3 regions of the Pseudarthrobacter sp. CC12 genome follow, and region 1 is predicted to be linked to each of the others. Evidence: riboswitches for the same ligand, from Rfam matches in the RefSeq annotation. Region 1 holds a riboswitch; each other region holds the start of a gene.
The links. A riboswitch is a leader RNA that binds a small molecule or an ion and turns the genes downstream of it on or off. The one in region 1 is predicted to bind glycine.
Positions count from the first base shown of each region.

Region 2: it holds a riboswitch for glycine, as region 1 does, so the genes downstream of both, PV772_RS21855 (methylenetetrahydrofolate reductase) here and gcvP (aminomethyl-transferring glycine dehydrogenase) in region 1, are expected to answer to the same signal.
Region 3: it holds a riboswitch for glycine, as region 1 does, so the genes downstream of both, gcvP (aminomethyl-transferring glycine dehydrogenase) here and gcvP (aminomethyl-transferring glycine dehydrogenase) in region 1, are expected to answer to the same signal.

Region 1 covers NZ_JARDJH010000042.1:2,202-5,473, forward strand. Annotated here, with positions in the region: gene gcvP (aminomethyl-transferring glycine dehydrogenase) at 1-2,039, opposite strand, end outside; glycine riboswitch at 2,232-2,329, opposite strand; gene PV772_RS20045 (TetR/AcrR family transcriptional regulator) at 2,421-2,957, opposite strand; gene PV772_RS20050 (MFS transporter) at 3,040-3,272, shown strand, end outside.
Region 2 covers NZ_JARDJH010000054.1:7,693-10,964, forward strand. Annotated here, with positions in the region: gene cycA (D-serine/D-alanine/glycine transporter) at 1-572, shown strand, start outside; gene purU (formyltetrahydrofolate deformylase) at 590-1,495, shown strand; glycine riboswitch at 1,588-1,687, shown strand; gene PV772_RS21855 (methylenetetrahydrofolate reductase) at 1,841-2,677, shown strand; gene PV772_RS21860 (hypothetical protein) at 2,800-3,272, shown strand, end outside.
Region 3 covers NZ_JARDJH010000054.1:4,014-7,285, forward strand. Annotated here, with positions in the region: gene gcvP (aminomethyl-transferring glycine dehydrogenase) at 1-1,924, opposite strand, end outside; glycine riboswitch at 2,078-2,177, opposite strand; glycine riboswitch at 2,489-2,586, shown strand; gene cycA (D-serine/D-alanine/glycine transporter) at 2,740-3,272, shown strand, end outside.

The DNA.
Region 1 (3,272 bases):
GCGTTCAGGTTGGCGCCGTCGACGTAGACCTGGCCACCGGCAGCATGGACGGCCTCGCAGATCTCGGTCACGTCCGCATCGTAGACGCCGTGGGTGGACGGGTAGGTGATCATGATCGCCGAGAGGACGTCCTTGTTCGCCTCGATCTTGGCCGTCAGGTCATCGTGATTGATGGTGCCGTCCGCGGCGGTGGCAACCACTACGACCTTCATGCCGGCCAGGACGGCGGAGGCAGCGTTGGTGCCATGGGCCGAGGCCGGGATCAGGCAGACGTTGCGCTGCTGCTCGCCGCGGGAGTGGTGGTACCCGCGGATAGCCAGCAGCCCGGCCAGTTCGCCCTGGGAGCCCGCGTTGGGCTGGATGGACACCTGGTCATACCCGGTGATCGTGGTCAGGTCCGCTTCCAGGTCCGCGATGAGTTCGCGCCAGCCTTCGGTCTGGGAGTCCGGGGCGAAGGGGTGGATGGAGGCAAACTCCGGCCAGGAGATGGCTTCCATCTCGGCGGTGGCGTTCAGCTTCATGGTGCACGAGCCCAGCGGGATCATGGTGCGGTCCAGCGCGAGGTCCCGGTCCGACAGCTTCCGGATGTAGCGCAGGAGCTGGGTTTCGGACCGGTACGTGTTGAAGACCGGGTGCTGCAGGTAGTCGGAGGAACGCTCCACGGCGGCCTCCAGCACAAAGCCCTGGCCCTCGCCGCGGATCCCGGCAACGGTGGCGCCAAAGACGTCGGCAACCTCGGCGACGATGGCCGGCGTCGTGGTTTCATCCAGGGAAATGCCCACGGTGTCGGCGTCGACGGGACGCAGGTTGATCCCGCGTGCTTCGGCGGCGGCGACAATCGCGGCAGCGCGTCCCGGGACCCGGACCGTCAGGGTGTCGAAAAAGCTCGTGTGCAGCACCTCCACACCGGCACCCGCCAGCGAGGCCGCCAGTGTTCGTGCATGGCCGTGGGCGGTTTCCGCGATCGCCTTCAGCCCGTCGGGGCCGTGGTAGACGGCGTACATGGAGGAGACGATGGCCAGGAGGGCCTGCGCGGTGCAGATGTTGGACGTGGCCTTTTCGCGGCGGATGTGCTGCTCGCGCGTCTGCAGCGCGAGGCGGTACGCGGGCATCCCTGCGTCGTCCTTGGACACGCCCACCAGGCGGCCGGGCATGGAACGCTCCAGGCCCTTGCGGACGGCCATGTAGGCGGCGTGCGGCCCGCCGAAGAACAGCGGCACCCCGAAACGCTGCGTGGAGCCGACGGCGATGTCGGCGCCCTGCTCGCCGGGAGGCGTTATCAGGGTCAGGGCCAGCAGGTCGGCGGCCACGGTAACCAGCGCACCGCGGTCCTTCGCCGCCGCAATGGTGGCGGACTGATCCCAGACCCGGCCTGAGGCGCCGGGCTGCTGGAGCACGATCCCGTTGATCGCACCTTCAGGGAGGCCCTTGGACAGGTCGGCAACCTCAACCTCGAAGCCGAGCGCCTCGGCGCGGCCCTTGACGATGGCAATGGTCTGCGGCAGCACGTCAATGTCCAGGACGGTCTTGCCGTCGTGGGCGTCTTTGGTCTTGTTGGCGCGGCGCATGAGCAGCACCGCTTCGGCCACGGCGGTGGCTTCATCCAGCAGGGAGGCGTTGGCGATGGGCAGGCCCACCAGGTCCTGGACCATGGTCTGGAAGTTCAGGAGTGCCTCAAGCCGGCCCTGGGAAATTTCGGGCTGGTACGGGGTGTAGGCGGTGTACCAGGCCGGGGCCTCGAGGATGTTCCGGCGGATCACGGCAGGGGTGATGGTGTCGTAGTAGCCCTGGCCAATCATCTGGACCGCGGTCTTGTTCTTGGCGGCCAGCCGGCGCAATTCAGCAAGCACCTCAACCTCACTGAGGGCATCCTGCAGGCGGAGGGCCGTGTCCTGGCGGATGACCTTGGGCACGGCGGTGTCCACCAGGGAATCGACCGTGCCGTAGCCCACGGCTTTGAGCATGGTGTCGGCGTCGTCCTGGCGGCGTGCGCCAATGTGGCGGTCTACGAAGGTGGTGGAGGTTGGGGTAACCGACACGAAGGAACTCCATTTATTCAGGCGGCGCAGGGTACGCCACAGCTATTCGGGTCCCTCCCCGCTCTGTATTGGACCTGAGAGTTTCCGCGTCGCCTGCCTGCGCAGGAACCGCTTGCACCGTCGGTGAGCACAACAGCCGTTCCGCTTCCCCCAAGGGAGGCCGGACAACTGCCTGCTGCTTTCCAGAGGTGCCTCGCCGCGGCGGTACAGGGGCCTGCGAGATTCCTGGGGAGGATTTGCTCCTACGGCGCCTGCCTGTACTTCCGGCAGAACTCTCCCGCCGCAGATCAAAGGCTATTCATTTGTTGGATCATGACGGCCGGTGACAGCCCTCACAACTCTCCATTGTCCTACGCCAGAAGCCCTCCGGCAAATGGAAAACTACCTGCGGAGCCGTTCCAACGCGGCCAGGAGTTCCTCCACGTCAGCGGCTGCTCCGCCTTCCGGCGCAGGGCCCACGGAAAGCATGGCATTGAAGTACAAACCGTCACCCATATACAGGACAGCCCTGGCCAGGCCGGGCCCCACATCCGCAGCAATCTCGTCCAGCCACCGCTGCTGGATGGCGGCGAACCGGCGGCGGGTCTCCTCATGCGCCACCTCGGCAAGCCGCGTGGCGGCCACAATGACCCGGTCCAGAGGAGTATCCGCCCAGACAGAGGAACGGATGAAATACGCGGCGGCACCTTCGCTGGCCGAAGCCATCGCGTCGGCATCCGCCTTGGCCAACCCCTCAAGGCGGTCCAGCAGCACGGCGATGAGCGCTTCCTTGTTGGGAAAGTGGTAGAGGAGGCCACCTTTGGACACCCCGGCCTTACGGGCTACGGCGTCGAGGGTTGCAGCGCGCTCCCCCACTTCGATCAGCAGGGACTCGAAGGCGTCAAGGACCGCATCACGGGCTACAGGCTTTCGGGGCATGCCTTCCATCATGCCCTCCACCGGCAGGGAAGAAGGAATGCTTCGGTTTCAAACTATACCGTCCAGACGGTACAGTTATTACATGACGACCTCCATTCGCCCGGCCTCCTTACAAAGGGACAGCTCCGCCATGCGGCCACCGTGGCGGGATTGGCTCGCGTTGGGGCTGCTGATGTTTCCCGTGCTGCTGGTGGCAGTGGACAATACCGCCCTGACCTTCGCCCTGCCCGCCATCGCCCGCGCCCTGGAACCGACGGGCCTGCAGCTGCTGTGGATCGTGGACGCCTATCCACTGGTCCTGGCAGGGCTGCTGGT
Region 2 (3,272 bases), on a different contig from region 1:
CCTCCCGCATGGTCTTCGGCCTTGCCCAGGAAGGCGACGCACCTAACGTGTTTGGCAAACTGTCCCGGCGGAAGGTGCCCCAGAACGCACTGTTCCTCTCCTGCGTGCTGCTGCTGTCCGGCGTCGTCCTCATGTATGCGGGCCAGGACGTGGGCAAGGCCTTCGACATGGTCACCACCGTCTCAGCTGTCTGCTTCGTCTTTGTCTGGTCGATCATCCTGGCCAGCTACATCGCCTTCCGCCGCCGCCGGCCGCACCTGCATGAAGCATCGAAGTTCAAGATGCCCGGCGGTGTTGCCATGGTCTGGGTTGTCTTCGCCTTCTTCGCTTTCGTGATCTGGAGCCTCACCACCCAGCCGGACACCCTGGTGGCCCTGCTGGTCACGCCGGTCTGGTTCGTCCTGCTGGGCGCCGCTTGGTTCGTCCTCCGCCGCCGGCCCGCACACCAGGCCCGATTTGCCACGTTCCAGGCTGAACTGCAGGCAGACCAGGACTTCACCGACGCCGCATCCGGCCAGGCCGCCCGTCAGGTTGCCGCCGCAGAAGCGGGGGAAGAGCGGGTCAAGCGGTGATCGGCACGGAAGCCCGCATGTCGCAGGCCAGCACGGCCACGGCCCGGCAGCGCCAGGCCGTGGCTCCGGAAACGGGCAAGGAATTCGTCCTGACATTCCATTGCCCGGATGCGCTCGGCATCGTCCAGGCGGTGGCGGCCTACCTGCTGGAGCAGGAATGCTACATCGTGGACATCAAGCAGTTCGGGGACCGCGCGAGCGGCAGGTTCTTCATGCGGATCCACGTCACCGCGCAGGTAGAGGTGGAACTCGACCGCCTCCGGGCCGGTTTTGAGCAGGTGGCCCAGGAGTGGCAGATGGACTGGCGCCTCGAACGCCACGGCCGCAAGCAGCCCATCCTGGTCATGGTGTCCAAATACGACCACTGCCTCAACGACCTCCTGTTCCGCGCCCGCAGCGGTGAGTTGCCCGTCCGGATTGCCGCCGTGGTGTCCAACCACCCGGACCTGGAACCCCTTGCCGCGTGGCACGGTGTCCCGTTCCACCACATCCCGGTCACGCCCGATACCAAGGCGGAAGCTGAGGGGCGCCTGCTGGAACTGGTGGACCAGTACGCAGTGGAACTGGTGGTGCTGGCCCGCTACATGCAGGTGCTCAGCGATGAAGCCACTACGCGCCTCAGCGGCAAGGCCATCAACATCCACCACTCGTTCCTGCCCAGCTTCAAGGGCGCAAAGCCGTACCACCAGGCGTACGAACGCGGTGTCAAGACGGTGGGCGCCACTGCCCACTACGTGAACTCGGAGCTGGACGAGGGGCCTATCATTTCGCAGCAGGTCATCGAGGTGGACCACACGTATTCCGCTTCAGACCTGGTCACGGTTGGCCGCGACGCCGAATGCAAGGCGCTCACGAATGCCGTCCGCTGGCACGCTGAAGGGCGGATAGTCCTCTCCGGCAACCGGACGGTCATCCTCCGCTAGTTGCAGGCCCATCCACGCCGCCGGCGCTGCACTCCTCCCAGGCGGAGGGGCAGGCGCCGGCCGCCGTGGCACCACATTTGAATACAGCCTTTCGAGCTGTGGCGGGAGAGTTCTCCCGGCCATCACCGGGCAGGCGCCGTAGGAGCAAATCCTCCCCAGGAATCTCTCAGGCCCATGTACCGTCACGGCGAGGCGACTCTGGAAAGCAGTGCTGCTCCGGCAGTACTCACCGACGGTGCAAGCAGGCCCTGGCTGGGTTTGCGGAATCTCTCAGGTCCAATACAGAGCGGGGAGGGACCCGATCCATGCCGAGCCACCCGTGGCCGGCCAATCCTGGAGTTCCTCATGACGATTCGATCCCTCATGGCACCAGCCGCCGCATCGATCCCCGCGGCAGGACAGGCCTCCGGTTCCGGGGCAGCGCTGCCCGTCCGGATGCAGGTCAATCCCACCGAGGACGTTGCCGCCCTCGTCCAGGCACACGCTCCCGCCGGCACGGCCCTGACGGTGACCTGCCTGCCGCGCCAGGGTGTGGGGCCGACCATCCGGACAGCCATCGAGCTTGCCTACCTCGGCTTCGAGGTTGTCCCGCACCTGGCCGCACGGAGCATCGAAAGCCGTGGGCAGCTGGCCGGTGTGGTCCGGAACTGCCACGATGCCGGAATCACCGAAGTATTCGCCGTCGGCGGTGACGCATGGGAGCCCGCCGGGCCCTATGACAGCAGCCTTCCGCTGCTGGAGGACCTCGCCGAGCTGTCCGGCGGCACCATCCGGGCCGGTGTGGCGGGCTACCCGGAAGGCCATCCCGGCCACAGCGAACTGCATATGCTTGATGCGTTGCTGGAAAAGCAGCATCTGGCCTCATCCGTGGTGACGCAGCTGTGCTTCTCGGCCTCCCGCATCCAGTGGTACGCAGAAATGCTCCGCCGGGAAGGGGTGCGGCTCCCTGTCTGGGCCGGAGTTGCCGGCACCGTTCCACGGGCGCAGCTCATTCGTGCCGCACTGAAAATCGGTGTGGGCCCGTCCCTCAAACTCCTGAATCGCAGGGGCCCGCTTGGCCGCCGCCTGCTCAAGGGCGGCCTCTACTCACCGCAGGCGATCCTTGCGGAGCTGGAGGGCGGCGGGGTGGTGGAGGGGGTGCACCTGTACACGTTCAACAACCTGGCGGGCACCGGCAGCTAGGGACGAGCGGCGGGGAAGAACCAAGTGCCGGCCGGAAAGTTCAGCATGCTTAGTGTTTGTCCACATAGGATGGATAAGCACGGCAGCCCACCCGCTGCAGGTCGATTTGAATGAAGGTGACCATGGCCAGGCGCAGCAATCCCGCAGTACGAATCGCACAGGAAACCGCCCATAACGCAATGTTCGATGCCGAGGGCAAGCCCAAGCCCGGCGTCCACAACATGCTCCTGAAGGCAGTGCAGGTCCAGCGGCCCTTGGTGGTGGCCTATATCCGCCGGCTCCAGAAGAAGCATCCGCGGGCTACCGCAGCGCAGCTCGCAGACATCGCGGAGCGTGACTACCTTAGGGCGGTGGCCGGCGGAGGTGCCTTGGTGGGCGCCACCGCCGTCGTCCCGGGTGTGGGTACCGTCGCGTCGCTGGGACTGTCTGCGGCCGCGACGGTTGGCTTCCTGGAGGCGACAGCCCTCTATGCGACGTCGCTGGCCGAGCTCCACGGCATTCGCCTCACCAACCCGGAGAAAGCCGGCACCATGGTCATGGCCATCATGCTGGGCGAGGAAGGAACCGCCCTGCTGGGAACCCTGAGCGGACAGGC
Region 3 (3,272 bases), on a different contig from region 1:
TGATCATGATCGCCGAGAGGACGTCCTTGTTCGCCTCGATCTTTGCGTACAGGTCCTCGTGGTCAATCGTTCCATCCGCGGCCGTGGCAACGACGACGACCTTCATGCCGGCCAGGACGGCGGAGGCGGCGTTGGTGCCGTGGGCCGAGGCCGGGATCAGGCAGACGTTGCGCTGGGTGTCGCCGTTCGCGCGGTGGTAGCCGCGGATGGCCAGCAGGCCGGCGAGCTCGCCCTGGGACCCGGCGTTGGGCTGGAGGGACACCTGGTCGTAGCCGGTGATTTCCGCCAAGTCGGCTTCCAGGCCACTGATCAGTTCACGCCAGCCTTCGGTCTGGGAGTCCGGGGCGAAGGGGTGGATGGAGGCGAACTCCGGCCAGGAGATGGCTTCCATCTCGGCGGTGGCATTCAGCTTCATGGTGCACGAGCCCAGCGGGATCATGGTGCGGTCCAGCGCGAGGTCCCGGTCAGAGAGCTTGCGGATGTAGCGCAGGAGCTGGGTTTCGGACCGGTGGGTGTTGAACACCGGGTGCTGCATGTACTCGGAGGTGCGGAGCACCTCTGCGGGCAGTTCGAAGCCCTCGGCGTCCACCACGGGGCCGGCACCGAAGGCGACGGCGATCGCGGACAGGATTTCCGGCGTCGTGGTTTCATCCACGGACACGCCGATGGTGTCGGCATCAATATGCCGCAGGTTGATCCCGCGTGCTTCAGCAGCGGTGATGACCTTGGCGGCCTTGCCGGGAACGGAGACAGTGACCGTGTCGAAGAACGTCTCAGTGGCCAGTTCCCGGCCTGCGACCTTGAGGGTGGTGGCCAGGGCGCGGGAGTTGTTGTGGACGCGCTCGGCGATGGCCTTCAGTCCGTCCGGGCCGTGGTAAACGGCGTAGAAGGAGGACACGATGGCCAGCAGGGCCTGCGCGGTGCAGATGTTGGACGTGGCCTTTTCGCGGCGGATGTGCTGCTCGCGCGTCTGCAGCGCCAGGCGGTAGGCCGGGAGGCCGGCGTCGTCCTTGGACACGCCCACCAGGCGGCCGGGCATGGAACGCTCCAGGCCCTTGGCCACGGCCATGTAGGCGGCGTGCGGGCCGCCGAAGAACAGCGGCACACCGAAACGCTGGGTGGAGCCGACGGCGATGTCGGCGCCCTGCTCCCCCGGAGGGGTGATCAGGGTCAGGGCCAGCAGGTCGGCAGCGACGGTAACCAGTGCGCCGCGTTCCTTGGCCTCGGCGATGACGCCTGCGTGGTTGAAGACGCGGCCGGAGGCGCCGGGCTGCTGGAGCACGATGCCGTTGATGTCGCCGTCGGGCAGGCCGTTGGACAGGTCGGCAACCTCAACCTCGAAGCCGAGCGCCTCGGCGCGGCCCTTGACGATGGCGATGGTCTGGGGCAGGACGTCGGCGTCCAGGACGGTCTTGCCGTCGCGGGCGTCCTTGTTTTTGTTGGCGCGGCGCATCATCAGCACGGCCTCGGCCACGGCGGTGGCTTCGTCCAGCAGCGAGGCGTTGGCGATGGGCAGGCCAACCAGGTCCTGGACCATGGTCTGGAAGTTCAGGAGTGCCTCGAGCCGGCCTTGGGAAATTTCGGGCTGGTAGGGCGTGTAGGCGGTGTACCAGGCGGGGGCTTCCAGCACGTTCCGGCGGATCACCGCAGGGGTGATGGTGTCGTAGTAGCCCTGGCCGATCATCTGGACAGCGGTCTTGTTCTTGGCGGCCAGCCGGCGCAATTCAGCAAGCACCTCAACCTCGCTGAGGGCGCCCTTGAGCGCGAGCGGCTTGGACTGGCGGATCGAATTGGGGACGGCGATGTCCACAAGGCCGTCAACGCTGTCGTAGCCAACGGCCTTGAGCATGGTGTCCACGTCAGCCTGGCGGCGTGCACCGATGTGCCGGTCCGCAAAGACAGACGGTTGGGATTGAATCGTCATGAGGAACTCCAGGATTGGCCGGCCACGGGTGGCTCGGCATGGATCGGGTCCCTCCCCGCTCTGTATTGGACCTGAGAGATTCCGCAAACCCAGCCAGGGCCTGCTTGCACCGTCGGTGAGTACTGCCGGAGCAGCACTGCTTTCCAGAGTCGCCTCGCCGTGACGGTACATGGGCCTGAGAGATTCCTGGGGAGGATTTGCTCCTACGGCGCCTGCCCGGTGATGGCCGGGAGAACTCTCCCGCCACAGCTCGAAAGGCTTATTGAAATGTGGGTGATTCGGCTCACAAGTTACAGGATGCGGCCCGGGGGTGCAAGTTGGCCCGTCATGAAGGCTGCCGGCGGCAGCATTACGGCGGCGTCGTAATGCCGGGCTTGACTTTTGTTCGTGACGGACGCCACACTGAACCCCGTGATCCGGCCGGACAGCGGAACTGGCCCAAAGAACGCTGGGCGCTCCGTCGCCGGCTGTGATTACCGGAGGCCCAAAAATGCGCCGTGCGGCTGGAAAGCCCGCAGCTGATGCCCTCCGATAACTGAACACTGATTTACCAATCAACGCTTTTGACCTGCGGCGGGAGAGCCCTGCCGGTACGTTCAGCAGGCGCCGTAGGAGCAAACCCTCCCCAGGAAACTCTCAGGCCCACGTACCGCCGCGGTGAGGCAACTCTGGAAAGCAGCCAGGCCCTGTCCTGGCTCACCGACGGTGCAAGCACGCCATCCCGGCGAGTGGAAACTCTCAGGTCCAAGACAGAGCGGGGAGGAAATCCAATCTTTGCGACACCCCGGGTGCCGCTCGAACGATGGAGTTCCTCAATGACGACCCATTCCCCGACGTCCCCCGGCAGCGGAGCCCCGCACCTGGAGCGGCAGCTCAGCAACCGCCACATCCAACTGATCGCCATCGGCGGCGCAATCGGCACCGGCCTGTTCATGGGTTCCGGCAAGACCATCTCGGCAGCCGGCCCCTCGGTGATCTTCGTATACATGATCATCGGTTTCATGCTGTTCTTCGTCATGCGTGCCATGGGTGAACTGCTGCTCAGCAACCTCAACTACAAGTCCTTCAGCGATTTCGCCGCAGATCTGCTGGGCCCGTGGGCCGGCTTCTTTACGGGCTGGACCTACTGGTTCTGCTGGGTCATCACCGGCATCGCCGATGTCATCGCCATCGCCGGCTACTCCCGGGAACTGTGGCCCGGGGTGCCCCTGTGGATCCCCGGCCTGGCCACCGTAGCCATCCTTCTCCTGCTGAACCTCACCACCGTCAAGGCCTTTGGCGAGACGGAGTTCTGGTTCGCGCTCATCAAGATCATTGCCATTGCTGCGCTGATCATCGTTGGCCTGTT